3 regions of the Sinorhizobium sp. CB7 genome follow, and region 2 is predicted to be linked to each of the others. Evidence: predicted binding sites of a transcription regulator. Region 2 holds the regulator's gene; each other region holds the start of a gene.
What was found. The regulator LexA, encoded in region 2, represses DNA repair genes until DNA is damaged. The targets are predictions, from matches to a motif close to TGTTCNNNNTGTGTTCNG.
Positions count from the first base shown of each region.

Region 1: dnaE (DNA polymerase III subunit alpha) is a predicted target of LexA. The motif match lies at 2,535-2,552, and genes of this name have one in related genera.
Region 3: AAE029_RS32560 (helicase-related protein) is a predicted target of LexA. The motif match lies at 2,712-2,729, and genes of this name have one in related genera.

Region 1 covers NZ_JAULLL010000015.1:22,594-32,505, forward strand. Annotated here, with positions in the region: gene AAE029_RS25370 (lipoprotein-releasing ABC transporter permease subunit) at 1-1,107, shown strand, start outside; gene AAE029_RS25375 (ABC transporter ATP-binding protein) at 1,123-1,806, shown strand; gene AAE029_RS25380 (hypothetical protein) at 1,810-2,397, opposite strand; gene dnaE (DNA polymerase III subunit alpha) at 2,776-6,273, shown strand; gene AAE029_RS25390 (carbon-nitrogen hydrolase family protein) at 6,298-7,074, opposite strand; gene AAE029_RS25395 (ABC transporter permease) at 7,086-7,886, opposite strand; gene AAE029_RS25400 (ABC transporter permease) at 7,883-8,737, opposite strand; gene AAE029_RS25405 (ABC transporter ATP-binding protein) at 8,734-9,771, opposite strand; gene AAE029_RS25410 (PotD/PotF family extracellular solute-binding protein) at 9,829-9,912, opposite strand, start outside.
Region 2 covers NZ_JAULLL010000019.1:36,108-46,019, reverse strand. Annotated here, with positions in the region: gene lpxB (lipid-A-disaccharide synthase) at 1-921, shown strand, start outside; gene gltA (citrate synthase) at 1,057-2,346, opposite strand; gene AAE029_RS28450 (ComEC/Rec2 family competence protein) at 2,637-5,087, shown strand; gene lexA (transcriptional repressor LexA) at 5,068-5,787, opposite strand; gene AAE029_RS28440 (hypothetical protein) at 6,103-6,435, shown strand; gene AAE029_RS28435 (BA14K family protein) at 6,679-7,185, shown strand; gene AAE029_RS28430 (glycosyl transferase) at 7,543-8,388, shown strand; tRNA gene AAE029_RS28425 (tRNA-Ser) at 8,831-8,920, shown strand; gene AAE029_RS28420 (MraY family glycosyltransferase) at 9,855-9,912, shown strand, end outside.
Region 3 covers NZ_JAULLL010000026.1:29,586-39,497, forward strand. Annotated here, with positions in the region: gene AAE029_RS32540 (alkaline phosphatase family protein) at 1-966, opposite strand, end outside; gene AAE029_RS32545 (hypothetical protein) at 1,139-1,294, opposite strand; gene AAE029_RS32550 (YMGG-like glycine zipper-containing protein) at 1,485-1,742, opposite strand; gene AAE029_RS32555 (DUF3309 family protein) at 1,777-1,932, opposite strand; gene AAE029_RS32560 (helicase-related protein) at 2,926-6,003, shown strand; gene AAE029_RS32565 (RNA-binding S4 domain-containing protein) at 6,004-6,408, shown strand; gene fdxA (ferredoxin FdxA) at 6,613-6,951, shown strand; gene AAE029_RS32575 (CarD family transcriptional regulator) at 7,340-7,909, shown strand; gene AAE029_RS32580 (RNA polymerase factor sigma-32) at 8,291-9,154, shown strand; gene AAE029_RS32585 (M48 family metalloprotease) at 9,223-9,912, opposite strand, start outside.

The DNA.
Region 1 (9,912 bases), on a different contig from region 2:
ATGAACGGCTTCCGCACCGAACTGATCACGCGCATCCTCGGTATCAACGGCCACATGATCGTCCAGCCGGTCGACGGCCCTTTCACCGATTATCCGGCTCTTACCGATAAGCTGGCAGCCGTCCCGGGGGTGACCCTCGCCTTGCCGCTGGTGGAAGGCCAGACGCTTGCTTCCGGCAAGGGCGGCGCTGGTACCGGTGCTCTGGTTCGCGGCATTCGTCCGGACGATCTCGCCAAGCTCAAAACGGTGTCGAGCAATATCAAGTCCGGTGATCTTGTGGGTTTTGCCGCCGGGCAGGGCGTACTGATCGGCTCGCGCATGGCCGACCAACTGGGCCTGGGAGTGGGCGATCAGATCACGCTGATTTCGCCGGAAGGCGACGTGACGCCCATGGGCATCAATCCGCGCGTCAAGTCTTATACCGTTTCCGGCATCTTCGAGATCGGCATGTCGGAATATGATGCGACGATCATCTATATGCCGCTCGAGGAAGCTCAGCTCTATTTCAACGCCGACGGTCTGGTGCAGTCTATCGAGCTCTTCGTCAGCAATCCGGACGATATCGACAATCTGCGAACCAAGGTCGAGGCCGCGGCCGGACGACAGATCTTTATCACCGACTGGCGGCAGCGCAATCAGACCTTCTTTTCCGCCCTGCAGGTCGAACGCAATGTCATGTTCATGATCCTGACGCTGATCGTGCTCGTGGCCGCGCTCAACATCATTTCCGGCCTTATCATGCTGGTGAAGGACAAGGGCAGCGATATCGCAATACTGCGCACCATGGGCGCAAGCTCCGGTTCGATCATGCGGATTTTCTTCATGACGGGTGCTGCGATCGGCATCGTCGGCACCCTGGCGGGCGTGATCCTAGGTGTCGTGGTCTGCATCAACATCGAATCGATCCGCGAATTCTTCTCCTGGATAACCGGAACCGTCCTCTTCGACCCCCAACTCTACTTCCTCAGCCAGTTGCCGGCCGAGATGAATATCGGCGAGACCCTCTCTGTCGTCATCATGGCCCTGACCCTGTCGTTCCTGGCGACGATCTTTCCGGCCTGGCGGGCCTCGCGTCTCGATCCGGTCCAGGCCCTGCGCTACGAATAAGGAATTGCAATTTCCATGAAAAGGAACGTCGTTCTTGAGCTCTCGGGCGTCGAGCGTCATTACGGGCAGGGGGAAACGCTCCTCTCCATCCTGAAGGGGGCGGATTTCTCGCTGCGCAGCGGCGAGATCGTGGCGCTCGTTGCCCCCTCCGGCACGGGCAAGTCGACGCTTTTGCATGTTGCCGGGTTGCTCGAACATCCCGATGGCGGCGAGGTCATCGTCAATGGCCATGCCTGCGGCGGCCTTTCGGATGAAAAGCGCACGGCCATTCGCCGCAACGAGATCGGCTTTGTCTATCAGTTTCACCATCTGTTGCCGGAGTTTTCCGCGCTCGAGAACATCATGATGCCGCAGCTCATCGCCGGCTTGTCATGGGGCGAGGCACGCGCTCGCGCCGGCCAGCTTCTCGACTATATGCGCATTGGTCACCGCGGCGACCATCGCCCGGCCGAACTCTCCGGCGGCGAGCAGCAGCGCGTCGCAATCGCCAGAGCCGTCGCCAATGCGCCAATGGTGCTGCTCGCCGACGAGCCGACCGGCAATCTCGATCCCGATACTGCCCATTATGTCTTCGATGCTCTCGAGGCTTTGGTCCGGCAATCGGGCCTCGCCGCACTGATCGCGACGCATAATCACGATCTGGCGCGGCGTATGGATCGACGCGTGACGATCAGCGACGGAAAGGTCGTAGAGGTCTGAGCCCTATTCTGCGGTCTTGAAGCCGCAGACGCCCTGGCCAATATCGTCGTTCCAGTCTTCGATCTTGACGGTCTTCACGTCGGCTTGCGACGTGCTGCCGTTTTTTGTCAGCCGGCCGGCGAGAAGGTTGTAGTCGCAGGACCCATTGCTGTTCTGATCGAGCGTGTCGTAGTAGCTGTAGCTGTAACCGGCCACGACGAAATGCCCATTGCGATAGGCCAATGTCAGCATCTGTTCCCATCGGTCACGTCCTACGCCGCTGTTTTCCGAATGGACCGCTATCGAACCATTCGCCAGTCCCTTGATCGAAGGATCCTGGCCGAACAGGCCGTCAAGGCTTGCATTGCCCCATACCTTCTTCGGCGCCTCCACGGTCAGCTTCAGAAGCGCATGGTCCTTGTCCCGCAAATAGATATAGACGCCGATATCCTCGCCATCCTCGGCGGGTGCGACCAGCAGAGCTAGATCCTGCTGCCCGTCCTTGTTCCAGTCGCCTGTCGCGCCATCGATGATGCGGTCTGCGGAAATCGGCTCGGCAACCGCCGCAACCGCGGAAAAAAGCAGGAAGAGGCCGGTCAAACCAAAGCGCATATTTTACTCCCGTTTCGATGGGGTTCCAGTCTGGGCACAAACCAATTCCTAAATCGTTAGCAGCTTTCCAAGCGGTGAGAAGGCGCTGGAGGCGCAGCGGGCAGGCGGAACCGGCATAAAAAGATTCCTGTTGACAATGGAACATAGATGGAACAAATTAGAAACATAACGAGTAAGGAGATGCCAAATGACTGATATTATTCGTGACATCGCAGCATTCGCCTCCATTGCCATGTTCGTCGCCAGTTTTTCGCTCATCATGATGGCGATGTAATTTCCTGTTCCGGCCTGTCATATTCCCTGCTTCGACTTCTGGACTCTGTCGCCCTCAATGCCGACAATGCACCGCTGATTCATTGAGAAGCGAGAAGGCGTGTCATGGCGGAACAGGCAGGTAGTAGCGTTGCGGATCGGATCGGCGAAACGCCGGAATTCGTCCATCTGCGCGTGCATTCCGCCTATTCGCTGCTTGAGGGAGCGTTGCCCCTCAAGAAGATCCTGGCGAAGGCGGCATCCGACAATCAGCCAGCGATCGCCATTACCGACACAAATAATCTCTTCGTTGCTCTGGAGTTTTCCCAGAAGGCGATGGATGAGGGCTTGCAGCCGATCATCGGCTGCCAGGTTGCGATCGATATGGAGGATGACCTCGACACCGAGAAGCGGGGAGGGCATCAGGCGTTTGCCAAGTTGCCGTCGATCGTGCTTCTCGCAGCGACCGAGCCGGGATATGAGAGGCTGGTCGATCTCGTCAGCCGCGCCTATCTCGGCGGCGAAGGCAACCAGGCGGTTCATATCCGCGCTTCGTGGCTGGATGACCTCGGAACAGATGGATTGATTGCGCTGACCGGTTCCCTGACGGGGCCGATCGATATGGCGTTAAGGGATGGGCACGGCGCCCAGGCCCAGGCCCGTCTTCTGAGGCTGAAGCAGCTTTTCGGCGACCGGCTTTATGTCGAGCTGCAGCGGCATGGCACCTATGACCGTCGTCATGAGCACCGGATGATCACGCTTGCCTATGAGCACGATCTGCCGCTGGTCGCCACGAACGAGGCCTTTTTCCCAACGCGTGACGATTACGACGCCCATGATGCGCTGATGGCCGTCGCCCACAATGCCATCGTTTCCGATGACAACCGTTTCCGCCTGACTCCGGACCATTATCTGCGGAGCAGGGCCGATATGGCCAAGCTCTTTGCCGATCTGCCGGAGGCGCTCGAGAGCACCGTGGAAATCGCAAGACGCTGCTCTTTCGTCCTGAAGACACGCAAGCCGATCCTGCCGCGTTTCACCGGTGCGACGGCGGACCCGGAAGAGGCCGAGCGTGCCGAGGCGGCGGAGTTGCGCCGCCAGGCGATCGAAGGCCTCGACAAGCGTCTTGCGACACTTGGCATGTCACCGGGTTATGAGGAAAAGGATTATCGCGAACGACTGGAATTCGAGCTGAGCGTCATCGAGCGCATGAAGTTTCCGGGTTACTTCCTGATCGTTTCGGATTTCATCAAATGGGCCAAGCAGCACGATATTCCTGTAGGGCCGGGCCGCGGTTCGGGCGCGGGCTCGCTCGTTGCCTATGCCTTGACCATCACCGACGTCGATCCGCTGCGCTTCTCCCTTCTCTTCGAGCGCTTCCTCAATCCGGAGCGCGTCTCGATGCCGGACTTCGATATCGACTTTTGCCAGGACCGGCGCGAAGAGGTGATCCGTTACGTCCAGGGCAAGTACGGCCGCGAGCAGGTGGCGCAGATCATTACCTTCGGTTCGCTGCAGGCTCGCGCGGCCTTGCGCGATGTCGGTCGCGTGCTGGAGATGCCCTATGGTCAGGTCGACAAGATCTGCAAGCTGGTCCCGAACAATCCTGCTAACCCGACGCCGCTTTCCAAGGCAATCGAGGAGGAGCCGCGCCTGCAGGAGGAGGCTGAAAAGGAGCCGGTCGTTGCGCGTCTGCTCGACATCGCCCAGAAGATCGAGGGTCTTTATCGCCACGCCTCGACCCATGCCGCTGGCATCGTGATTGGCGACAGACCGCTGTCGAAGCTGGTGCCGATGTACCGGGATCCACGCTCCGACATGCCGGTCACCCAGTTCAACATGAAATGGGTCGAGCAGGCCGGCCTGGTGAAGTTCGACTTCCTTGGTCTGAAGACGCTTACCGTGCTCAAGACGGCGGTCGATTTCGTCGCAAAGCGCGGGATCACGATCGATCTTGCCAGCATTCCGCTCGACGACAAGAAGACCTATGACATGCTCTCGCGCGGCGAGACCGTCGGCGTGTTCCAGGTTGAAAGCGCGGGCATGCGCAAGGCGCTGATCGGCATGCGACCCGACTGCATCGAGGATATCATTGCCCTGGTCGCACTCTACCGTCCGGGCCCGATGGAGAACATTCCGGTCTACAATGCCCGCAAGCATGGGGAAGAGGAAATTGATTCGATCCATCCGAAGATCGACTATCTGCTGAAGGAAACTCAGGGTGTCATCGTCTATCAGGAACAGGTGATGCAGATCGCCCAGGTGCTCTCCGGCTACTCGTTGGGTGAGGCCGACCTTCTGCGCCGCGCGATGGGCAAGAAGATCAAGGCGGAGATGGATCAGCAGCGCGAGCGGTTCGTCGACGGCGCCGTCAAGAACGGTGTGTCGAAGCCGCAGGCCGATGTCATCTTCGATCTGCTGGCGAAGTTCGCCAATTACGGATTCAACAAGTCGCATGCGGCGGCCTACGCCATCGTTTCCTACCAGACTGCCTACATGAAGGCGCATTACCCCGTGGAGTTCCTGGCCGCCTCAATGACGCTCGATATGTCGAACACCGAAAAGGTCAACGACTTCCGTCAGGATGCCAAGCGTCTCGGCATCGAGGTCATCGCTCCCTCCGTGCAGACATCTTTCCGCCATTTCGAGACGGGTGAGAACCGCATTTATTATGCGCTCGCCGCTCTCAAGGGCGTCGGCGAATCAGCCGTCGACCATATCGTCGAGGTTCGAGGGGATCGTCCTTTTGCAAGCATCGAAGATTTCTGTCTCCGGATCGATCCGAAGCAGATCAATCGCCGTGTACTCGAAAGCCTCATCTATGCCGGAGCGTTCGATTGCTTCGGTGTCGATCGCGCCCAGTTCGCCGCCGGTCTCGATCGCATAATGGGCTATGCCCAGCGCGCCCAGGAAAACCGGACAAGCGGCCAGTCCGACATGTTCGGCAGCGGCTCTTCCTCCGGCCCGGAACGGATTTCATTGCCGCCCTTCACCCCTTGGCTCGCATCGGAACGGCTGCTTCGGGAATTCCAGGTCCTCGGCTTCTATCTTACCGCCCATCCGCTCGATTCCTACAATGCCATCCTGCAGAAGATGCGGGTCCAGACATTTGCCGATTTCTCTGCAGCCGTAAAGCAGGGGGCGGCCAATGGCCGTCTGGCCGGCACGGTGATTTCAAAACAGGAGCGCAAGACGCGCACCGGCAACAAGATGGGCATCATCGTCTTCTCGGATTCATCGGGCCAATTCGAGGTCGTGCTCTTCTCGGAGATGCTCAACCAGTATCGCGATGTGCTGGAAGCGGGAAAATCCTTTGTCATCACAGCGCAGGCCGATGAGCGGCCCGAAGGTATCAGCCTCCGGCTCCAGACACTTCAGTCATTGGAGGAAAAATCGCTGCAAATGCAAAAGGCGCTGCGCGTCTATGTCCGCGATTCCGGACCGCTGAGAGCGGTTGCCGCTCATCTGAACGCCAAGGGGGATGGCCTCGTATCCTTTATCGTCATCAAGGAGGAAGGCAAGCGGGAAGTCGAGGTGGCCTTGCCGGAGAAATACCGTATCACTCCGGAAATCGCCGCCGCGCTGCGCTCTGCGCCGGGAGTCATCGACGTCGAATTGGTATAGGCCGGCAGCTCTGAGGAGGTGTCATCAGGTCCGAACCAGATCCGCGAGATAGGTGTTTTCAGCTCGCGAACGGGCAAAATCCTGCGGTTGAATGGTCGCGAAAAGCAGCCTTTCACCTTCGGCCGGCGCTTCCGCGAGGAGGGTGCCGTCAGGCGCGGCTATGCGAGATAACCCGGCATAGGCGAATGTGTCGTCGGCACCGCAATGATTGATATAGGCGACAAAAACCTGATTTTCGAAGGCGCGGACACGGATCATATGCTCGGCAATCATGCTGCCCGAGTGACCCCTTGGGAGGGCTGTGGGCACAACGATGAGATCGGCGCCGGCTTGTGCCAGTCGCCGTACGTTCTCGGGGAATTCCACGTCATAACAAATCAGCATTCCGAACTTGATGCCATTGACCGACATGAGCACTGACGAAGGGAGCTCTGGTTTAAACCAGGTCCGTTCATAATCGCCGTAGAGATAAGACTTGCGGTAAACAGCCTTCGCTGCCTTGCCATCGGTGAAAAGCGCGCTGTTGTAGATCGCGTCGGCAACCCGTTCGGCGAAGCCCGCAATAATGGCAATGCCGTTCTCACGGGCTATAGCGCCGAGCCTGTCAGGGATCTGGCCATTCGTTTCGCAAGCAAGATGACGAAAGGCTTCTCCCGCGCCATATCCGATAACTGCCAGTTCCGGCGCGACAAGCATGTCCGCACCGTTAGCGGCTGCTTTACGAGCCGCATCTTCAATGCGTGCGAGATTGGCTTCAGCATTGCCGCATACGGCTTGCATTTGCAGAGCGGCGAGTTTCATCGTCCCGGCTCCTATTTCTCGGTGGACGACATGGCGCCGAGCAATTTCGGCAGGTCGCCGAAGCGCGCGACGAGGCTGAACACCGTCGCTGCCACGACCACGAACAGGATGGTTACGGAGGCCATGGTCGGCGTGTAGCCATAGCGCAGCGCGTTGAAGATCTTGATCGGCAACGTCTCGAGTGTGAAGCCGACGGTCATGTAGGCGACGATATACTCGTTGAGCGACAGCACGAAAGCAAAGGCATAGCCGGAAACAAGGTAAGGCAGAATGAGCGGCATGACGACGGTGCGAAACACCGTGCTATCGTCGGCGCCCATGGTCGCGGCCGCCTCCACGAGCGCTCGATCAATCGCGGAAAACCCGAGCGAGATCGTCACAAGTGGCAGCGTCACGAAGAAGATCGCATGACTGATGACGGCGGTCCATGGCTGGCCGTAAGAACCGACGGTCGCCCAGAAGGTGAGCATCCCGAGCGCGGTGATGACCGGTGGAAGGGTAAAGGGCGCAATGCCGAGAAGCTGGAATATGTTCGCCCAGGGCGCAGTGCGGCGCCACAGGAACCAGGCAAGCGGCAGGGCGATCAGCACCGCAACGGCGGCGGAAAGAACGGCGAGGATTAGCGATGCGAAGAAGGCGCTCCGCCATTCCGGATTCAGGAAGATTTCACCGTACCAGCCAAGCGAGAAACCCTGCGGCGGGAAGGTCAGGCTTTGCTTCTCGTTGATCGAGACGCCGGCAACCACGATGATCGGCGCGGCAAGGAATAAGCCAATGAGAAAGAAGAAGAGACGATGCCAGAAGACGCTCATGCCGCCGCTCCCTTGCGTCCGATCAGGATCGTGAGGCCGACGAGAGCAAGCGTAACCAGCACGAGGAATACGGCCATGGCCGCTGCAAACGGCATGTTGGACTGGTAGATCGCCTGGTCCGTGATGAGAACCGACAGCGTCCAATGCTGCGGGCGGCCGAGAATTTGCGGCAGGAGGTAAGAGCCGAGTGCGAAGATGAAGACCATGATCAGCGTCGCGATGATCGTGTTACGCAGCGCCGGTACCACGACCGTGAAGAAGGACCTGACGGGCGAGGCACCGAGCGTGCGCGCCGCCTCGGTCAATGTCGGATCGAGGCGCACCAGGGCGGGGTAGAGCACGAGGATCGTATAGGGCAGTGCCTGATAAACCATGCCCGTCAACACGGCCGGGAAGCTCGGGGTCAGCGCCACGGCTTGCTTCATCACGCCGAGCATCACGAGCAGATTGGTAATGCCTGCCGTGCGCGAAAAGAGCGTTGACCAGGCGAAGCCTATGATCACCTCGGAAAGGGACAGGATGGAAAGCAGGGCGATCAGCCACAAGATCTGGGCTCTCCGGCCCATGCGGGTCAGCAGATAGGTAAACGGTATGCCGAGAACGATGCAGCAGACGGCAACCGAAACGGCAAGAAAGAGCGAGAAACCGAGCACCTTGCCGAAGAAGAGGCTGAAGAATCGTGCGTAGTTATCAAAAACGAAGGCAGGCGTGTAGAAGCCGCCCTGTTGTCGCTGAAAGAAACTGACCGCGATCATCGTCCCGAACGGAATGACGAAGAAGATTGTCAGCATCGCTGCCGGGAAAGCAAGTGGCCCGTAGTCCCCGAGCGTCTTAGGCGGTTCGCGTCTCATTGTTTCAGCACCACGCAGACGTCAGGCGAAAGCGTCACGCCGACGTCCTGACCAACATGGACGCTTGGCCGCTCGCGGGGAGTGGAGACGGCGATCACCTGTGTGCCGGAAATATCGACAAAAGTTTCGATCGTGCCGCCGAGGTCGCGAATGAAGGTGACCTTGCCGTTGATCGTCCCGGCTCCCGGCGCCGTCAGGTGCACGTCTTCCGGTCGTACGGAAAGCGTCGCCTTCGTCAGTCCGTCTGGAATGGTTACTCCCTGGACGGCGTGGCCGAGCACGATCGCGCGTCCGGCGCTGTCGGTCTCGACATTGAGGAGGTTGGTCGATCCGATGAAATCCGCAACGAAGCGGTCCGCCGGGCGCCTGTAGATTTCGACCGGGCTTGCCGCCTGGCGAATCTGACCGCCATTCATGACGACCACCGTATCGGCCATGGTCATGGCTTCTCGCTGATCATGTGTGACGACGATCGTGGTGATGCCGAGCTGCTGCTGCAGCTGGCGCAGCTCGACCTGCATCGCTTCGCGCAGTTTGGCGTCCAACGCCGAGAGCGGCTCGTCGAGCAGGAAAAGCTTTGGCGAGATGGCCAGTGCGCGCGCGATCGCAACGCGCTGGCGCTGGCCACCCGAAAGCTTGTTGACCGGACGGTCGACATAGCCGGCAAGGTGAATCATCGAGAGCAGCTCGTCTACCCGCTTTTTCTGCGCTTCCTTTGCCGCGCCGCGGATGCGCAGGGGGTAGGCTATGTTCTCGCCGACCGTCAGATGCGGAAAAAGCGCAAGCGACTGAAACACCATGCCGAAATCCCGCTTGTGCGTCGGAACGGGCGTAATATCGGTTCCGTCGATGAGGATCGCTCCGCTGGTCGGCATGTCCAGGCCGGCGATCATCCGCAGCAGCGTGGTTTTTCCGCAACCCGACGGGCCGAGCATGCAGACAAAGGTTCCGTGCGGCACGGCAAGCTGCACATGATCCACGGCCGTGAACGTGCCGAATTGTTTTGACACCCTGTTTAACGCCAAGCCAGACATTCAAATCTCTCCGGAAAAATAGGTCGCCGTCCAAGCCGGCGACCCGTCGATCGTCGGTTACCCGGCGATAAGTTCCGTCCACTTCTGGTTCAGCCAGTCGGACTTGGTCTGGTAAAGATCATAGCGCGGCGTGATCGGCTC
Region 2 (9,912 bases):
ATTGCGGCCAGACCCGATATCCTGATCATCATCGACAGTCCCGATTTCACGCATCGCGTCGCAAAGCGGGTGAGGGAGGCTCTTCCCGATCTGCCGGTGATCAAATATGTCTGTCCGAGCGTCTGGGCCTGGAAGGAATATCGCGCGCAAGACATGCTCGGCTATATCGATCATGTGCTGGCGATCCTTCCATTCGAGCCGGACGTGATGAGACGACTCGGCGGACCGCCAACGACCTATGTTGGACACCGGTTGACGGCGGATCCGCTGTTGCTCGAAACGCGAAGACAAAGGGCGCTGCGCCCGCTTCCTGCATCGGGTGGGGAAAAGACGATCCTCTTACTTCCCGGCTCCCGGTCGTCAGAAATCAGCAAGCTTTTGCCGGTTTTCCGCCAGGCTGCGGCAGAAGTCGCCCAACGCAATCCGCATACCCGTTTCCTCCTGCCGACCGTACCTCGCCAGGAGGTTTTGGTGCGGGATCTGGTGAAGGAATGGGATATTCGTCCGGATATTGTGGTGGGGCAGCAGGCCAAATGGGAGGCCTTCGCCCAAGCGGACGCGGCGATGGCGGCATCGGGCACCGTCATACTCGAACTGGGACTTTCCGGCATACCCGTCGTGTCAGCGTACAGGACCGATTGGATCATCAAGATCCTGCATGCGCGGATCAAGACATGGACCGCAGCTTTGCCGAATCTGATCGCCGACTATATTGTCGTTCCCGAGCAGATCAACGAGATATTGCGGCCCGGAAGCCTCGCCAGATGGGTGGAGCGTCTCGCAAACGACACTCTACAGCGGCGCGCCATGATCGAAGGATTCGATCTGGTGTGGCAGCGGATGCAGACGGAAAAGCCACCCGGCGAACATGCGGCCGCGATCGTTCTCGATCTTCTATCAATGAAAAAACCCGGCCATTGACCGGGTTTTTTGTTGATTTCGCGTTACAACGCCGTGCGTCTTATCAGACGCACAAAGGTCGCTGTAGCACTTTGAATTGCTGCATGTTTTTATCCTTAAATCGGTTCCGATTTAAGGAAACATGCAGTAGTGATCTCAGCGCTTCGAGACCGGAACATAGTCGCGCTTCGGTTCGCCGACATAGAGCTGGCGCGGGCGACCAATGCGTTGATCCGGATCCTCGATCATCTCGTTCCATTGTGCGATCCAGCCGACGGTGCGGGCGAGCGCGAACAGCACGGTGAACATGGTCGTGGGGAAGCCGAGGGCCTTCAGCGTGATGCCCGAGTAGAAGTCGATATTCGGATAGAGCTTCTTCTCGATGAAGTATTCGTCGGTAAGTGCGATGCGCTCGAGCTCGATCGCGACTTCGAGAAGCGGATCGTCCTTGATGCCCAGCTCGCCCAGAACTTCGTGCGTCGTCTTCTGCATGATCTTGGCGCGCGGATCGTAGTTCTTGTAGACGCGGTGACCGAAGCCCATGAGGCGGAACGGATCGTTCTTGTCCTTGGCGCGCGCAATATATTCCGGAATGCGGTCCACCGTGCCGATCTCGCTCAGCATGTTGAGCGCTGCTTCATTGGCGCCGCCGTGGGCCGGTCCCCAGAGGCAGGCGATCCCTGCCGCGATGCAGGCGAAGGGGTTCGCGCCGGAGGAGCCAGCGAGACGAACCGTGGATGTCGATGCGTTCTGCTCATGATCGGCGTGCAGGATAAAGATGCGGTCCATGGCGCGTGCGAGCACCGGATTGACCACATATTCCTCGCACGGCACGGCGAAGCACATGCGCAGGAAGTTCGCAGCGTAGTCGAGGTCATTCTTCGGATAAACGAAGGGCTGGCCGATATGGTATTTATAGGCCATCGCGGCGAGCGTTGGCATCTTGGCGATCATGCGCAGGCTTGCGACCATCCGCTGATGCGGATCGGCGATATCGGTGGAGTCGTGATAGAAGGCCGAGAGTGCGCCGACGCAACCGCACATGACGGCCATTGGATGGGCGTCGCGGCGGAAGCCGGTGAAGAAGCGAGACATCTGCTCATGTACCATCGTGTGATGGGTCACGCGATAGTCGAAGTCCTTCTTCTGAGCGGCGGACGGAAGTTCGCCGTAGAGAAGCAGATAGCAAACCTCGAGGAAGTCGCCATGTTCGGCGAGCTGTTCGATCGGGTAGCCGCGGTGCAGCAGGACGCCTTCATCGCCGTCGATATAGGTGATCTTGGATTCACACGAAGCGGTCGAGGTAAAACCAGGATCGTAGGTGAAGGAACCTGTCTGCTTGTAAAGGGCACCGATGTCGACAACGTTCGGTCCGATTGTGCCGCTCTTGACCGGCAATTCTGCCGACTTGTCGCCGATTTTCAGTGTTGCGCTCTGTTCCGTCATGCTGATCCTCCAAAATGGCGGTTGGCGCCATAAAAGCGCCATAGGGGTTAAGCGTCTACCGATTAGCTATATGATCGTGACGCTAATGCCAAGTTACTCTGGCGCTGAATTGTGCATTGCAAAATCAACTTTTAGGCAGAGCAGCAATGGCGTTTCTGCATAGAAGAAACGGCTCGTTCAGGTGCGATTTTTGCAAAGTTGTATTTTCTCTGAATTTTAATCGATTGTGATTGCGAAAATCATGCAGTGGTTGCAATCTTCTGCCGTTTTTGACCAATTCGGGGCGGTAGATGCCGGAGCCGGAAACGATCGAACGGCAGGGCAGGGATCTGCGAATAGACGAAGGTCCAAGCGGCTTTTCGGCACCGATACGTGCCGAGGCGAGGCAGCCGGCGAGGACGTGGCATCGGAGGCGATTCGCTGTCGGTGCCGCTAACATCTTGGGCGAGGCCCGGTCCAGCCTCCGGTGGATGTCGAGCGAGGAAGAGGCGCATGGCCATACCTTTCTCTTTGTTCCCGTCTGTATCGGAACGGGCGCCGTCATCTGGTTTAAGACTGAAACCGATTTTTCGGCCATCGCACTCACTGTCGCTGTTCTCGTATGCTTCTGCATACTCTTTGTCTCGCGGGATGCCGAGCTTCTGGTGAAACGGACCGTTTGGGCCGGTCTTCTTGTTCTCCTTGGCATGGTGCTGTCTCAGGTGGAGACGTGGCGTTCGCAGACCGTGGTTCTCGATTCCGCGGTTACCACGACATTGACGGGCCGTGTCGAGCGGCGTGAGACCAGCGGGCAGGGGCGTTGGCGCTATATCCTCGCCTTGGAGAAGACCGAACTGCCAGCGATCAAACGCCCGCCGAGGCGGATTTCCGTTATCTCGCGCGGCATGGATCTTCCCTTCGAAATAGGCGATACGCTGACCGGGCGTGCGCGTCTCGTACCGCCCGCTGGGCCGGCCCTGCCGCTGCTGAATGATTTCGCTTTCAGTGCCTATTTCGATAGCATTGGTGCGAACGGCTATTTTTACGGAGCGCCGCAACGCGTACCTCGTTCAGGGGCCGACACCGAAGAGCCGCGGATGGTTGCGGTCGAAAAATGGCTCCACGGACTGAGAGCCGGAATAGGGGATCGCATTCGCTCGATTCTGCCGGGCGATACCGGCGCTTTCGCCGCCGCGCTCGTCACCGATGAGCGGCGCGCCATTTCGGAGGAGACGACTGAGGCACTGCGTATTTCCGGACTGGCGCATATCATCGCCATCTCCGGGCTGAACATGGCGCTTTCGGCCGGCATCTTCTTTATCGGTTTCCGTTCCGTACTGAGCCTCCTTCCCGGGATGGCTCAAGCTTATCCGACCAAGAAGATCGCGGCCTTCGGTGCGCTTGTTGCAGTTACTGCCTATTTCCTCATCTCCGGCTTCGGAGTCTCCGCCGAACGCGCCTTCATCATGATGGCCATCATGCTGATTGCGGTCTTCTTTGACCGCCCTTCGCTCAGCCTCCGCAATGTCGCCCTGTCGGCGATCGTCATACTGGTGCTATCGCCATCCGAAGTTCTGGGGCCGAGCTTCCAGATGTCGTTTGCTGCTACGCTGGCACTGATTGCAGGCTACGCGGTCTGGAAGGACCGGCCCGCTCATACGCCATTCCATACCACAAATCCTGCCTTGCTTGCCCTGTTGCTGGCCGCGCGGTTCTTCGGTGGGATTTTGCTGACATCTCTGATCGGAGGTCTGTCCACGGCAGTTTTTGCAATCGAGCATTTTCACCGATTGGCGACATATGGCCTTGCCGCCAACCTGGCTGCCATGCCGGTCATAACCTTCATCGTGATGCCGGCGGGGCTATTCGCCATGCTGCTGATGCCCTTCGGTCTGGATCCAACGCTATGGAAGGTTGTCGGTTTCGGCCTCGATCTCGTCATCGCCATTGCAAAGACCATCGCGGACTGGGGCGGCAATATCGACGTCGGGCGCCTGCCGTCGTGGTTCTTTCCTGTCATGGTCGGGGGCTTTCTGCTGCTCACTCTGCTTCGCACGAAATTGCGGCACACGGGAACGCTCACGCTTGCGATCGCATTGATTCTCGTATGCCTAGTGCCGCCGGCGCCACAGCCGGACATGCTGATTTCCGAGGATGGTGGGCTTGTCGCTGTGATTCATGACGACGAGCTCGCTACCAATCGCGATCGCCCGCCGAGTTTCATCTTCGAACAGTGGCAGCATGCGCTTGCGATTTCTCAGCACCGAAGGCCGAAAACCATTGATGGGGAGCAGGCCAACCCCTCCGCTTCAAGCAAGTCCCGCCGCAGATTGGATGCTGCAGAACGCCAGCAGGCGAGGGAAGCCATGCGTGCCGCAACGGAGGCAGGAACGGATAGGGGCTTCGTCTGCGCAAAGAGGGCATGGTGCACGACGAAGCTGCCGAACGGAAAGGTAGTCACGACGATCGACGATGCTGCCTATCTTGGCCCGGCATGCGACACCGCTCAGATCGTCATCACGTCGATAAGGCTCCGCTTTGACCGTTGCAGGTCGGGTGCGGCACTTTTCACCGGAGAAACACTACGCAAGACTGGCGCAGTGGAAATACGCTTCGATCAGGAAGGGCCGGTTATCAAAACCGCCTTCGATACGTTGGAGAGGCCCTGGAACCGGCACCGCGCCTATGATTGGCGATCGGATCGCTTCACGGAGCAGGCAACATTGGAAACGCCCGCTTCAATCAATGATAGCGACGAATGAGCCCGACGAGCTTTCCTTGAACCTTGACGCGATCGGGGCCGAAGATGCGCGTCTCGTAAGCGGGATTTGCTGCTTCGAGAGCAATCGATGCGCCCTTGCGCCGGAACCGTTTGAGCGTTGCTTCCTCGTCATCCACCAGTGCAACGACGATATCGCCGGGATTGGCCGTCGTAACATTGCGAATGATGACCGTGTCGCCGTCGAAGATGCCGGCATCAATCATCGAATCGCCCTTGACCTCGAGAGCGTAATGTTCGCCGCTGCCGAGCATGTCGGCGGGAATGACGATGTCATGCGTATTGTTCTGGATGGCCGAGATCGGCACGCCGGCGGCGATGCGGCCCATCACCGGGATGGAGACGGATTTGCCGGGATCCTCAGTAACGGGCTTTATCGGTGCAGCCGCAATCGGCTGAGGCTTGCCAAGGCTTCCTTCGATGACACTCGGCGAGAAGCCGCGCCGTGGCTGAATACTCGGGCTATAGGCCTCGGGCAGCTTGATAACCTCAAGCGCGCGAGCCCGGTTGGGCAGGCGGCGAATGAAGCCACGCTCTTCGAGCGCTGTGATCAGCCTATGGATTCCCGATTTTGATGCCAGATCGAGCGCGTCCTTCATCTCATCAAAGGATGGCGGAACACCAGATTCCTTCATCCGCTCGTGTATGAAAAGGAGCAGTTCCTGTTGTTTGCGCGTCAACATTTTTGCTGGAACCCCAGATCGGTGAAACAAAGCCAGAACAGACACTATATGTTCCATATGTGTTCCGCAAGTACCTAAATTTTCGTGAAAGTTTTCGAGATACTCAAAATATTTTTGCTTCAGGCCCCATGTTGGAATTTGGACTGAAAAATGCCGGACAATAGGGCATATTAGTTGTTTCAGGACCAAGTGGTGCCGCCGGTAGCAGTTCGGTGCAGATCGCTCTAGCCCGTTTTCAATCGGCCTCTACTTTAGTGCTGTGGCGGATAAAGCGGCCTGCCGCAGATCTCCGCTTTTCGGAAAAGCGAGGATGCCATGCGAATGATTCTTGCAGGGATTGCCATAATTTTTGCCACTGCTGCCGGCGCGCATGAAGCTCCGTCCGGCTTTACCTATGAGCCCTATTGTTGCAATGGAGACGGCCACAACGGTGATTGCCAGCAAATTTCATCGAAGACGGTTCGTCCCGTTCCGAAGGGATTTCAGGTGACCCTGCTGCCCGGTGATCACCGCCTGGCGACACACAAGCACGTGTTCTTCGTTCCTCAGACGCAAACGATGGAGTCTCCGGACGGCGCCTATCATCTTTGCCTTTTCCCAAACGAATATACCGTGCGCTGCTTCTATGCGCCTCCAATGGGTTTCTGAGGCTCGCCGAAACCGCACACAGTGGCACGAGAGATAGGCTGTGGCGTCCTGCCAAAGGCAGGCATGTCGCGGGAACCCGGCATGAACGTCGCTCACCGCATTGTCGTGCTCGGACCCGGCGCTTGAATTGAAGGCGGAACGTCCCGGTAACATTTTCGGGAGCGCTCGAACGTTCACCTTCGGTTCACGTTGAGGGTAAGATGATATGCGATGCTCGCATCATTCCGACAAGGTGAGGAAGACATGAAAAAGCTAGCCATCATCATCCTGTCGGCCACAACTGCCTTTACAGGTGTTGCCCCGGCCGAAGCTTTTCCTTTGCCCGCCGCAATGACAATGCCTGGAGTCGAGGCGTCCTCGGATGTTCAGCAAGTCGATCATCGAAGGTTCATTCCTCGTTACGGCAGCAACAATCCCCATATCAGGCGGTGGGACCGTGAAAATAACTCCCCACGCAGCTATTTCGGTCGCTACAGCTATCGGGACGGCTATTATCGCGGTGATTACTACCGCGACGGCTACTATCGGCGCCGTCACTATCGCAGGTACGATCACGGAGACGCTGCAGCCGCTATCATCGGTGGGTTGGCGACAGGGGCGATCATCGGCGCTCTGGCGTCGCAGCCGAGATATTACGGCGGCAATGGGCACGCGAACTGGTGCTACAGTCGATATCGATCCTATCGCGCATGGGACAACACTTATCAGCCCTATTACGGCCCCCGTCGTCAATGTGTGTCGCCATACTGATCGTGGAAGGCCGTCGCAGATTTCACGTCCCGCCATCGCGCTGGGTCCTTCATACCGCGTTTTCAGCGACGCGATATTTGAGACGAGGCAACAGTGGCTTTTATTCTTCTGCAACTCGCTTCTTCGGCTGATGAGGCAAAGTAACATCACTTCAGTGAAGACGTGAAGTGTAACTGATTGCAGGATTGATCGCGGTCGGGTTGCTTGTTATTCGAAGATCACGACCCGGTCGATACTTGGCAGGTTTAAAATGCAATCGTACACGTGCACATTTTTGCAAGCGGCGCTGAATGGTGTCTGCGCGTGCCGTGACATTGGCGCAAAAATTCTTTTGGTCGTTCAGGAAAATTCAGCGGGATGATGACGAGAATTCTTGCCGCGAGCGGTGGCGTCAAGCAAGTCATTTGCATGAATTGGGGGACCAAGTACGGTGCAACATTCATCAATCGACTCTACGGTATGGTTGCTCGCAACATCACACCGCCCTTCACCTTCACCTGCTTCACCGACAACAGGGAAGGATTGAACCCGGGGATACTGTGCGAAGACCTGCCGGATCTTGATCTCGAGAAAATGCCGGTGAACACGAAGGGCATTTGGCAAAAGGCAAGACTCTGGGGTCCAAAGCTCGGCAGCCTCTCCGGTCCGGTGCTCTATCTGGATCTCGATTTGGTTGTCGTCGCGTCTCTCGACCCGTTCTTCGAGGTTGGAAATCCGGATGATGTTGTCATGGCTCAAAACCAGACCACACCCTTCGAGCGTCTCGGCCAATCCTCCGTCTTCCGATTCCCCGTAGGCAAGCTCGTCCCCTTGCAGGAAAAGTTTCGCGCCAACCCTCAGGCGATCGCCGATGAATATAAATACGAGCAACGCTTTCTCACCCGCAACGCGCCGGGCAAACTGAAGTTCTATCCTCGACGCTGGGTTTTGCATTTCAGACAGGACTGTCGTTGGCCAATGCCCTTGAACTACGTACTCGTCCCGCACTTGCCGACCAGCGCGCGAGTTGTTCTATTTCCACGCGGTTTTCATCCCCAAAATGCGATTGACGGCAAATTCGGCCCCAAAGGCCTGTCAGCGACGCCGCTCGATCACATACTCGGCGTCTTCAAGGCCAACCGAAGGGGAACAAAGTCACCGTTGACATACTTGCGGCACTATATCCTCCCCACACCGTGGGTAGCGCACCATTGGCGTGAATAAGCGGCGATTGAATTAACACTGGAGAATCGAAGTTTTTGAACAATCGGTCGGGGACCGTTTGGCTTGGATAAACGTTGCTCTAGTGAAAGGGCCATGGGCACCTGTGCTTCTCTGTAAGAAAAGAGGGTCGTTTTGTTGTCGTCAGCCGGCGGATGGCATCGGCAAAGGTAAGGTTGAGGCCGCAGCGCCGATGCCATGAGGGGCAAGCCTGCTCTAAGTTCGTCCTTGCGCTTCCCCCAATCGTCGTCGAATAGAACTTCGATGGTTGGTCGGATACTTTTAGGGCTCACACGAGCTATCCGGCGAACGCTGCGGAACAAGTTGACGCTGCGATCAAAGCTGCTAAAAAGCCACCCATCGAATGATTGGGTAGCAAATCGGTCGCAATCGCCGATTTCGAGAAATCAACAGAATGTAGATTTTTCAACCTTTTCAGCAAGATGGAAGAGTGTCCGAGTGGTTTAAGGAACCGGTCTTGAAAACCGGCGTGCGGGAAACCGTACCGTGGGTTCGAATCCCACCTCTTCCGCCATTGTCTCTACTTAACTTATTGTTATAGAAGCATTATCTCGGATATCACTGCATCATTCCACGCCGACAAGAGGATAAGGTCTCGATCTGTTCTCATGTGGAATCGGCAGGGGCGCTTGGCTCGTAACTGTGTCAGGCTGATCTCGTCGACGCGCTTGAATGCCCTCATTTGCTTTCATCCGCGCGGTACAACTCCGGTTGAACGTATAAGCTCGCTTGCCATCGAAGATGATTTAATGGAAAATCTTGGATCTGGCCCCTGGAGGCCTGGCAGCCACCCATGATCGGAGAACACCATGCCTCTGAAATATCTTCTGGCCGCCGCAGTAATGGCGCTTTTGACGCTTTCAGGATGCGCAACCACTGGCGCAAGCAACACAACTTACGCACAGCCGCAAGGCATGGGCCCAAATTACGGTAGCGGTGTTACTGGCTACGCTGACATCCAGTAATATAAACTCGCTGGTCGTTCGCATCGCTCCGAGCTGCCGGGCATTGCCTTAAATTCATGCCCCGCTCGGACCCGGCGCAACCGCGCTCACCAGGTCTTTTCGCCACGCATAACCGATCACTGCTATTTTCGGCGGCCGTCACTTGATCTCGCCACTATCGACCGGCTCTCGGTAATCGAAGGGGCGTCCTTTTCGATGAGGTGGGTCTGCCAGTCATAGCCAGACGCGCACCTCTTCTTGCGATTTCTCCGGCATGAACGCCTTTCCAAAGGAAAGGCGTTGGTCCATCGAATTTCATTGCCCTTTGGGGTGCGACCGATATCGCCGCAAGTAGTAGGCCTATTCGCCGGCAACGTCTTATGGCTGAAAATTGGCTTCTTTTTCCCACGTATCAGCAAACTCCCAGGAGATTTTATCCTCCGTCGCAGGGTCTCTGGCTTGCAGTCGGGATCGGCTACGTCGCGCGCCGAGGGGATGGTCAAGATGTCTGGGCTTATACTGAGCAATATTCTCGCTTTCATGCTTTGCGTTGCGTTCATCA
Region 3 (9,912 bases), on a different contig from region 2:
GTGATCACCGGCCATTTCCGCGTGATCGGAAGTGAAGATGATCAGCGTATTGTCCCAGGCGCCGTGCTCCTTCAGCGCCTGCCAGATGCGGCCGAGCTGGGCGTCGACTTCCGCGATCATGCCGTAATAGATGGCGCGAATGGCGGCGAAATCCTCAGCAGTCCAGTCACTGACCTGACCTGTTGCGCCATGGATGAAGCTAGCCTTTTTAACCTGAGGCATGGCATAGGCGAGATAGGGATGGACGGCTTCTTCCGTCCTGCGGTCCTCGGCGCGTGCGAACGGCGCCCCATCTCCCGGCGCGAACATGGTGTTATAGGGCTCCGGCACTGAGAAGGGTGGATGCGGGCGCAGAAAGGAAACGTGGGCGAACCAGGGTGCATCCTGCTCGCCCAGCCAGCGGATGAATTCTCCAGCGAGGAAGGCTGTCTGTGTCTCATCCTTTGAATAGACGGGCGGGGCCGTCGAGATTTCTCCCGGCCCTGACCCGGTCGGAAGATGGACGTCGCGGGTAAAAGCATTGGCATGGCCGCGCGAACGTAGCCATGAAAGCCACTGTTTTTCATGCTCGGGCAGGAGCTGGCGCGGACTGAATCCGGGCAGCACCCCTTCGTAGGTCCTCAGATGCGGATCGCGGGCGTCCATGACGCGCGGATCCGGAGCCGTATCGGTATAGCCGAACAGTGTCGGATCGTAGCCGGCGCGTCTTGCGGCAAGCGCCAGGTTGTCGAAACGGGCATCAAGCGGCGAACCATTTCGGCAGACACGGTGATTCATCTGGTAAAGGCCGGTATAGAGCGTTGCCCGCGCCGGCGAACAGGGGGCTGCGCTGGCATAGTGTTGCCGGAAGAGAACACCTTCGCGGGCCAGCACATCGATGTTCGGCGTCTTCACGGATGGGTGGCCGGCGGCGGAAAGGCAATCGCCGCGCCATTGGTCCGCCGTGATAAGAAGAATGTTCGGCATAGGGCGCCCCCTGTTGTCCTCACCAGCGCGCCAGACCTAACCGAACTGTCTTACGGGAAAAAGACGAAGGGAACTGTGTAACAAGGATCGTCATCTCAAACGATCATCTTGCATGAAGTCTATTCCAGAACTCCGCCTAGTTCGACAAAGGCCGCGCCATTCCCGGGGCGATTCAACCGTTCGGATAATTGCGCGACTTTACCCTGACAAGGACCCTCCGACGGGATTTGTCCTCAATATCGCGATTGCTGATGGCAGCGATCGCCGTCGTCACGAAGGCGGAAGCAATAAGGATGACTACAGCGCTGCTTGCGAGAATTTCGGGCATATGCGGCTCCTTCTGAATGGTCGCTTCGGTCTGCCGACCGTCGCCTCTCCAGCTCTCCAAAAAAATATACGCCCTGATGCCTGTATGTCATAGATTTGACTTTGATGACCTATTGTCAATAAATTGTTGACAATTGGCTGAAAGAAAACGGGCGTTTTGACGCCCGTTTCCAGAAGGTGACAGCTGAAGATCAGCGGCACGGCGCCTCGTAACGGCGCCCGTAACGGTCTTGATAGATGCAATAGCCACGACGCTCGGTCGACCGGCCAATGAGAGCGCCAGCCAAGCCGCCGGCCACGGCACCGACGGCGGCTCCACCCCATTTATTGGTAACCGCACCCCCGATGATGGCGCCGCTTGCCGCACCGATCGCAGTGCCTTTTTCGGTCGCGGTGCAGGATGCCAGCGCGCCGACAATGGCGCAAATGACGACGAATTTTTTCATGATGCTACTCCCTTGGTTTCCCTGGCCTGTACTTCAGTCAAATGCGTCCCATCAAAACGAGTATGAGGATGATGATCAAAACCAGACCCAGTCCGCCCGACGGACCATATCCCCAGCCCCGACTATAACCCCAGTTCGGCAGAGCGCCGATCAGGAGAAGTATAAGAATGATAAGCAGTATAGTGCCAAGCATGACCTTATTCCTCTAACATGAACCTCAGTTGAACAAGAAAACTTCCGTTCCCGAAATTTGTTCCGTAAGTCCGGAAAGCCCACTTCTTCCAGAGGTTTGCTACGGTCCTTTACTTAGGCAGATAATTAACACCGGAGTTGGAATCCGGATTCCCCCAGCTTGGCCCGGATCTCATTATATGGTTAAAAAATCGTTTTAATACAATAGCTTGTGGTGAACGAAACGGGAAAATGCCGTTGTCCGTGATTCGTCAGCGATTCGTTCCGCTTTTGATCAAAAGGTTAATGTGCGTTCGGCGTGGAGCCGGTTAGTTGGTCGGAAACGGCTGGGACCTTTCAAAACCATCAAGAAAAGATGAATCCTGGCTGGTAAGAGGTTAAAAAAAAACATTCCGATGATGGAATTCCTCAAGCCGGCTATTCAGCATATGGATTTCAAGGGGCCACCACGATCTAGATGTAGTCATAAACAAAGCGGGAACATAGCTTGGTCTGTGATTCGTCTCTGATTCGTTCCGGCTTTGGCCAGATTCTTAACGCCGATGATTTTCCTGTTGGAATTCGCGCTCGATCAGAAAAAAATCTATTAGTATTTACAGTGCATTAACTTTCATTGTCCTGACGCTCATGCCCTCCCCGGAGAATGGTTAACGCATATTCGTTCCGACTCTAGAGCGATTCAGAGACGATTCAGGATGTGGTGGGAAATTTCGATTCAAAATCAATATATAGCGGTGAACAAAGCCTGAATCTCGCAGAGTCAGCGATTCGTCTCCGATTCGTTCGCAGGCTGTTCCGAATCTTAAGTCGCCTACCCGTAATGCCCTTAATCAATGGCACGGGACGGCTATGGATGTGCAGAATTCCTTGTCCACTCGCCAGTCTTTTTTCCATTCAGCTCTTGCGTTTGCGCGGCGGGCTGGCCATGTGTTCTCTGCTTCACCGGAGAGCTCACTTGACCTGAGCGCGTCCTGCGCTCACCTTTGACGGACCCATGACCCTGACTTCGCAGCCCACGATCCTGAGCGGACGCGGCGTGACCGCGGTGCTCGGACCGACCAATACCGGGAAGACGCATTATGCCATCGCGCGCATGGTTGCGCACGGCACAGGCGTAATCGGTCTGCCGCTGCGGCTGCTTGCGCGAGAGGTCTATACACGCGTCGTCGAGAAGGTCGGCGCACAGCATGTGGCGCTGGTGACGGGAGAGGAAAAGATCTCCCCGCCGAATGCACGCTTTTCCGTCTGCACAGTCGAGGCGATGCCGCGGGAAACGCGGGCCTCCTTCGTGGCGATCGACGAGGTGCAGCTTGCCGGCGATCTGGAGCGCGGCCACATCTTTACAGACCGGATCCTGCATTTGCGCGGCCGGGACGAGACATTGTTGCTCGGCGCCGGCACCATGCGGCCGATCCTCGAGCACCTGCTGCCAGGGATCACCGTTCTGGAGCGGCCACGCCTGTCGCAGCTCTTCTACGCGGGCCAGAAAAAAATAACGCGGCTGCCGCAGCGTTCGGCGATCGTCGCCTTTTCCGCCGACGAGGTCTATGCCATTGCCGAGCTCATTCGGCGACAGCGCGGCGGGGCGGCGGTTGTGCTCGGAGCGCTCAGTCCGCGTACCCGCAATGCCCAGGTGGCACTCTATCAGGCAGGCGATGTCGAGTATCTGGTTGCGACCGATGCTATCGGCATGGGGCTCAACCTCGATGTCGATCACGTCGCCTTCGCGCAGGACCGCAAGTTCGACGGGTACCAGTTCCGCAACCTCAATCCCGGTGAGATCGGACAGGTTGCAGGCCGCGCCGGGCGCTATCTGAAGGATGGTACGTTCGGTGTCACCGGACAGGTCGATCCCTTCGACGACGAACTGGTGCGGCGTATCGAGGCCCATGAGTTCGACAATGTGAAGGTCTTGCAGTGGCGCACGAAGGAGCTCGATTTTTCGTCCATCGCGGCATTGAAGGCGAGCCTGGAAGCGGCGCCGCGCGTGGCGGGATTGACTCGCGCGCTTCCTGCGGTCGATCAGCAGGCGCTGGAACATCTCTCCCGATACCCGGAAATCATTGACCTTGCTGACACGCCTGCCCGAGTGGAGAAGCTCTGGGAAGCATGTGCGCTGCCGGACTATCGCCGAATAACGCCGGCCCAACACGCCGATCTCATCTCCACCCTCTTTTCCGATCTCGTGCGCTATGGCACGGTGAATGAAGACTTCCTCGCCGAACAATGTCATCGTGCAGACAGAACCGATGGCGAGATTGACACGCTTTCGGCGCGAATCGCGCAGATAAGGACGTGGACCTATGTGTCGAACCGGCCAAACTGGCTTGCCGATCCGACACACTGGCAGGAAAAGACGCGGGAAATCGAAGATCGATTGTCCGATGCGTTACATGAACGGTTGACGAAACGCTTTGTTGATCGCAGGACATCTGTGCTCATGAAGCGCCTAAGAGAGAATGCGATGCTGGAAGCTGAAATCAGTGTGAATGGTGATGTCTTTGTAGAGGGGCATCATGTGGGGCAGTTGACCGGGTTTCGGTTTACACCTGTCTCGGGTGCGGAGGGACCGGACGCCAAGGCCGTGCAGACGGCCGCCCAGAAGGCGCTCGCTCTCGAGTTCGAAGCACGCGCTGCTCGTTTGCACGCCGCCGGTAACAGTGATCTCGCGGTGAGCGCCGATGGTCTCATCCGTTGGCTGGGCGATCCTGTTGCGCGCCTGTCGGGCAGCGATCACATCATGCGTCCGCGCGTGATCCTGCTTGCCGATGAGCAATTGACCGGCAATGCACGCGATCATGTTGCCGCTCGTATCGAGCGATTTGCCAACCATCATATCAGCACCGTCCTGAAGCCCTTGGACGACCTTTCCCGCGCCGAGGATCTGCAGGGGCTTGCCAAGGGCCTTGCCTTCCAGCTCGTCGAAAATCTCGGCGTGCTCTTCCGTCGCGACGTTACGGAAGAGGTGAAGTCGCTGGATCAGGATGCGCGCGCTTCCATGCGCCGCTATGGCGTACGTTTCGGGGCTTACCACATCTTCATGCCGGCGCTTCTGAAGCCCGCTCCGGCCGAGCTGATCACGCTGCTCTGGGCACTGAAGAATGACGGGCTGGACAAGCCCGGCTACGGCGATCTCATCCCGGTGCTTGCCGCAGGCCGGACGTCCGTGGTGACCGATCCAGGCTTCGAGCGCACCTTCTACAAGCTCGCCGGTTTCCGTTTCCTCGGAAAGCGCGCGGTTCGCATCGATATTCTGGAACGTCTGGCGGATCTCATCCGTCCGCTGCTGCAGTGGAAGCCAGGTCAGGCTTCCCGTCCGGAAGGCGCCTATGACGGCCGTCGCTTCACGACGACGACCGCGATGCTCTCGATTCTCGGCGCGACGCTCGAGGATATGGAAGAGATCCTGAAGGGCCTCGGCTACCGCGCTGATCAGATCAAGGCGGAGGATGCCGCGGCATTCCTGGCTCAGCAGGACGCCTCCTCGGCTCCGGCTTCCGAGACTGTGGAAGCAGCAGACAAGGCGGATCATGACGATGCCGACAGCGCAAGCGATGAGCCGGCTACTGAAACTGCGAATGCCGACGCCCCGGCTTCCGCGGAAGCCGCGCCCGCGCCTTCGGACGCAGCGACCGGCGACGGGCCAATGGAACCTGTCGAGCCGAAGCCCGTTCTTCTTTGGCGCCTGGCCGGTCGTGGCGACAATCAGCAGCGCAATGGGCAGCAGCGCAATGGGCGTCCTCATGGCGAGCGTCGCAACGGCGGGCAAGGTCAGCATGGCAACCGGCGTCAAGGCGAGCAGTCGGGCGATGGCGCTCGCGAGGGTCGTGACAATCGCGGGCATCGCGGCAAGGACGGCAGACCGCAGCATCAAGGCAATCGCAGCGACCGAAACGAACAGCGCGGCGAGCGGCAGGAGCGTGGCGAGCGCAAGGATCGCAACGACCGCAACAACCGCGGCGGGGCACAGCCGCTTCGCTTCGAGGCGAAGCCGCCACGCAAGGAGAAGCCGATCGATCCGGATTCCCCCTTCGCCAAGCTTGCGGCGCTCAAGGAGCAGATGAAGAAGTAGATCATGACGGAGAAACAGCCACAGACCGGTTCGCGCCAGCGTATCGACAAGTGGCTGTTCTTTGCCCGCATGACGAAGTCCCGCTCGCTGGCGCAGGCCCATATCCAATCCGGCCATGTGAGGATCAACGGCGAGCGAGTGGCGCAGCCGAGCCAGGCCGTCAAACCGGGCGATCGGATCGAGCTCTCGTTCGAGCGGCGTGACGTGGTGCTCATCGTCCGGCTGCCGGGAACACGGCGTGGCCCCTTCGAGGAGGCACGGCTCCTCTATGACGACCTGACGCCGCCGCCAGGTGAGACAAAACGTCTCACTCCTTACGAACAGGCGATCCGTGCCCGGGGGGCCGGTCGGCCAACGAAGAAGGAGCGGCGGGCAATCGACCGGCTCATTGTCGACGAGGAATAGGCTTTCCGTGGAAAACTCTCTTCGCGGCGGGCCGATTTCTGGATTGTTTATCCTTGAAATCGGTCGATAAAGCCGGTACCTGACAATCAACTTGCCGGAGGACGTGCGTGTTCCCGATGCGCATCCGTATGTCCGCTCCGGCGCGAGGGGAGGCGACGTTCCAGGTCGCCTGGCCTCTCAAGAGGAAATTCCTGGAGTCCCCTCATGACATATGTCGTGACCGATAATTGCATTCGCTGCAAGTATACCGATTGCGTGGAAGTCTGCCCTGTCGACTGTTTCTATGAAGGAGAGAACTTTCTCGTCATTCATCCCGATGAATGCATCGATTGCGGCGTCTGTGAACCTGAATGTCCCGCCGAAGCCATCAAGCCCGACACTGAGCCGGGCCTCGACAAGTGGCTGAAGCTTAATGCCGAATACGCCTCCATCTGGCCGAACATCACGGTCAAGCGCGATGCGCTGCCGGAAGCCAAGGAGATGGACGGCGTGGAAGGCAAGTTCGAGAAATATTTCTCTTCCAATCCCGGTTCCGGCGACTGATCAGACGTCGTCGAAGCGGGTTTTGGGAGGCCGTCGGGGCCCGAAATGCCTCATGGCGGATCGGGTGAAGCGATATGCCGCGGGGGACCGCGGCAAAGCAAATTATTGATTTCCTCATATTTTTGTGATAGGTTGCCGACACTGATCCATTTGCGGCATAACGCATGCCCAAAAACCATCACGAAAGTAAAAGCAATCCACACGCGGTTTCCGTGACATATCAATGCCTTGACCTGTCGGATCCCTGATCGCGATGAATGGAAATATTTTGCTTCTGTCTGGCTGGACCAGAGCCAAGTCACCCGACGGGAAAGGCCGTCTCATCCGGGCCTGACTGACCCGGCCCCGGTATCAGTACCGGGTGCGTAACAGGGAGTTTTTGAGAAGTATGACGACCCAGCAGAAAAAGCCTTCAGCACGCCATGGTTTCAAGACCGGTGAGTCGATTGTGTATCCCGCTCATGGCGTGGGTACCATCACGGCCATCGAAGAGCAAGAAGTTGCAGGAATGAAGCTCGAACTTTTTGTCATCGACTTCGAGAAAGACAAGATGCGTCTGAAGGTTCCGGTTGCCAAGGCAATGAGCATCGGCATGCGCAAGCTTTCCGAGACGGATTTCGTCGATCGCGCGTTGAAGGTTGTCCAGGGCAAAGCACGTATCAAGCGCACCATGTGGTCGCGCCGTGCGCAGGAATATGATGCAAAAATCAATTCCGGTGATCTTATCTCGATCGCTGAGGTGGTTCGCGATCTCTACCGGGCCGAAAACCAGCCCGAGCAATCCTATTCCGAGCGTCAGCTCTATGAAGCTGCACTGGACCGGATGGCCCGTGAAATTGCAGCCGTGAACAAGATGTCCGAGACCGAAGCTGTTCGCCTTGTCGAGACCAACCTCAACAAGGGTCCCAAGCGTGGCAAAGTGGTCGAAGAGGACGATTCTCAGGACGAAGCCGCCTAAGGCAACCCTAAATTCTCATTGAAAAAAACCCGGCCTAGAGCCGGGTTTTTTTTGGAACTTTTTCCCCCTTCGCGCGTTTCACTTTCGTATCTGTGGGCTTGTTGCGGGAAAGGGGCTTCCCGCTTCGGGCCTGTGCATTTGAAACAGGTTCCAGAGGAGCGGGTAATGCGACGTCAATCCAGCCTTCTTTTTTGGGCGAAGAGGCAAGAGCGGCGTAATGGCGCTGTTTAGATGACATATAGGGCCGGCTCCCCATAAATCTAGAGCCGCCTGGGACTGCATTAAAATTCGGATTTTGATCTGGGCAGCGATGCCCGGAAACGATGTTTGCCGCCTTTTCACTACTTACGGCACGAGGCCGAGGCTTTTAAGGAGACCGAAATGAAGAACGTGTCTGCAGATCGACGCATGATCAAGATTGCGATGGCCGCTCCTTATCTCGCCCGCGACGAGGAGCATGATCTCGCCATCCGCTGGAAAGATCATGAGGATCGCAGCGCTCGCAACCAAATTGCCATGGCACATATGCGCCTGGTGATTTCCATGGCGGGCAAGTTCCGCAATTTCGGTCTGCCAATGAGCGATCTCGTTCAGGAGGGTTATGTCGGTCTGCTGGAGGCAGCCGCCCGCTTCGAGCCCGAGCGTGACGTCCGTTTCTCTACCTATGCGAGCTGGTGGATTCGGGCTTCGATCCAGGATTATATCCTGCGCAACTGGTCCATCGTGCGCGGCGGAACGAGTTCGGCGCAGAAGGCACTCTTCTTCAATCTGCGACGGCTGCGCGCCAAGCTTGCGCGCGGCGACACCCAGCTTACCGTCCAGTCTATCCATCAGGAAATCGCGATGGCCCTCGGTGTCAGCCTTGCCGATGTGCAAACCATGGATGCCCGGCTTTCAAGCAATGACGCGTCCCTACAGGCCCCCTCGGTTTCCGGCGATGCCGATAGCGCGGAGCGCATGGACTTTCTCGTCAGTGACGATCCCCTTCCGGACGAACAGGTTTCAAATATGATCGACGGCGAGCGACGCCGTGTGTGGCTCGCTTCTGCGCTGAAACATCTGAACGAGCGCGAGATGAAGATCATCCGGGCCCGGCGACTTGCCGAGGAAGGTGCCACGCTAGAAGAGCTTGGCGCGGACCTCGGTATCTCCAAGGAACGCGTCCGCCAAATTGAAAGCCGCGCAATGGAAAAGCTGCGCTCCGCGCTGGTTTCGGCCAATCCGCAGATGGCAAGCTACGCTTAGGTGCGAGCTTTCTGCGGGTCCGTTTGAACGCTGCGCCCGAGCACATCCTGTGCCTCGCGATGCACTTGTCATTCTGAAATTATCTTGACCTTGTCGCCGGGCAGGACCGAGGCGCCCGTCGGCAGCGCGTTTATCAGCTTGAACAGGTCTAGCTTGCGATCGGTGCCCATCATGCGTGCGGCAAGGGTAGTGATGTTCTCGCCGGGCTGCACTGTGACCACACGGACGCGAAGCGGCTTCAGCGATGCCGCCTCTTCCGGCGTCATGCGGCGGAAACTTGCGCGCAGAACATCCGCGGTCTGCGCCAGTGCCTGGCTGCCTTTGGGGACGGCGGTCAGGAAACGGAAGATCTGCTGCTGATTGCGCACCACCGTCACGTCGAAATCCCAGCGATCCGCGGTCGCGCGCGCGGTTGCGGCTTCCATGCCATTGACGGTAATCGAACGAATGGTGGACGGATCAAGCCCGGTCACCCAGCCGCTGGAAATATAGTTCCTCAGACTCTGACGTTGAGAATCGGCAACGCCGTCGAAACGAATCGCGATGTCGCCGGGTCCCGTCGCCAACACGGCTTCGACCTTGTTGTCGATGCGGAAGTCCGGCGGGACGTCGAAGCGGATGCCGAGGCCGCCATGCAGGAATGTCTGGCCGCGCACATAGCCTTCTTCCGGACTGTCGCCGTAGAGAAGCCCGTCGATTCCGGCAAGATAATAGTCCCGTCCCTTGTCGCCGACCGTTCCCTCCTGTCCAAAGGCGCG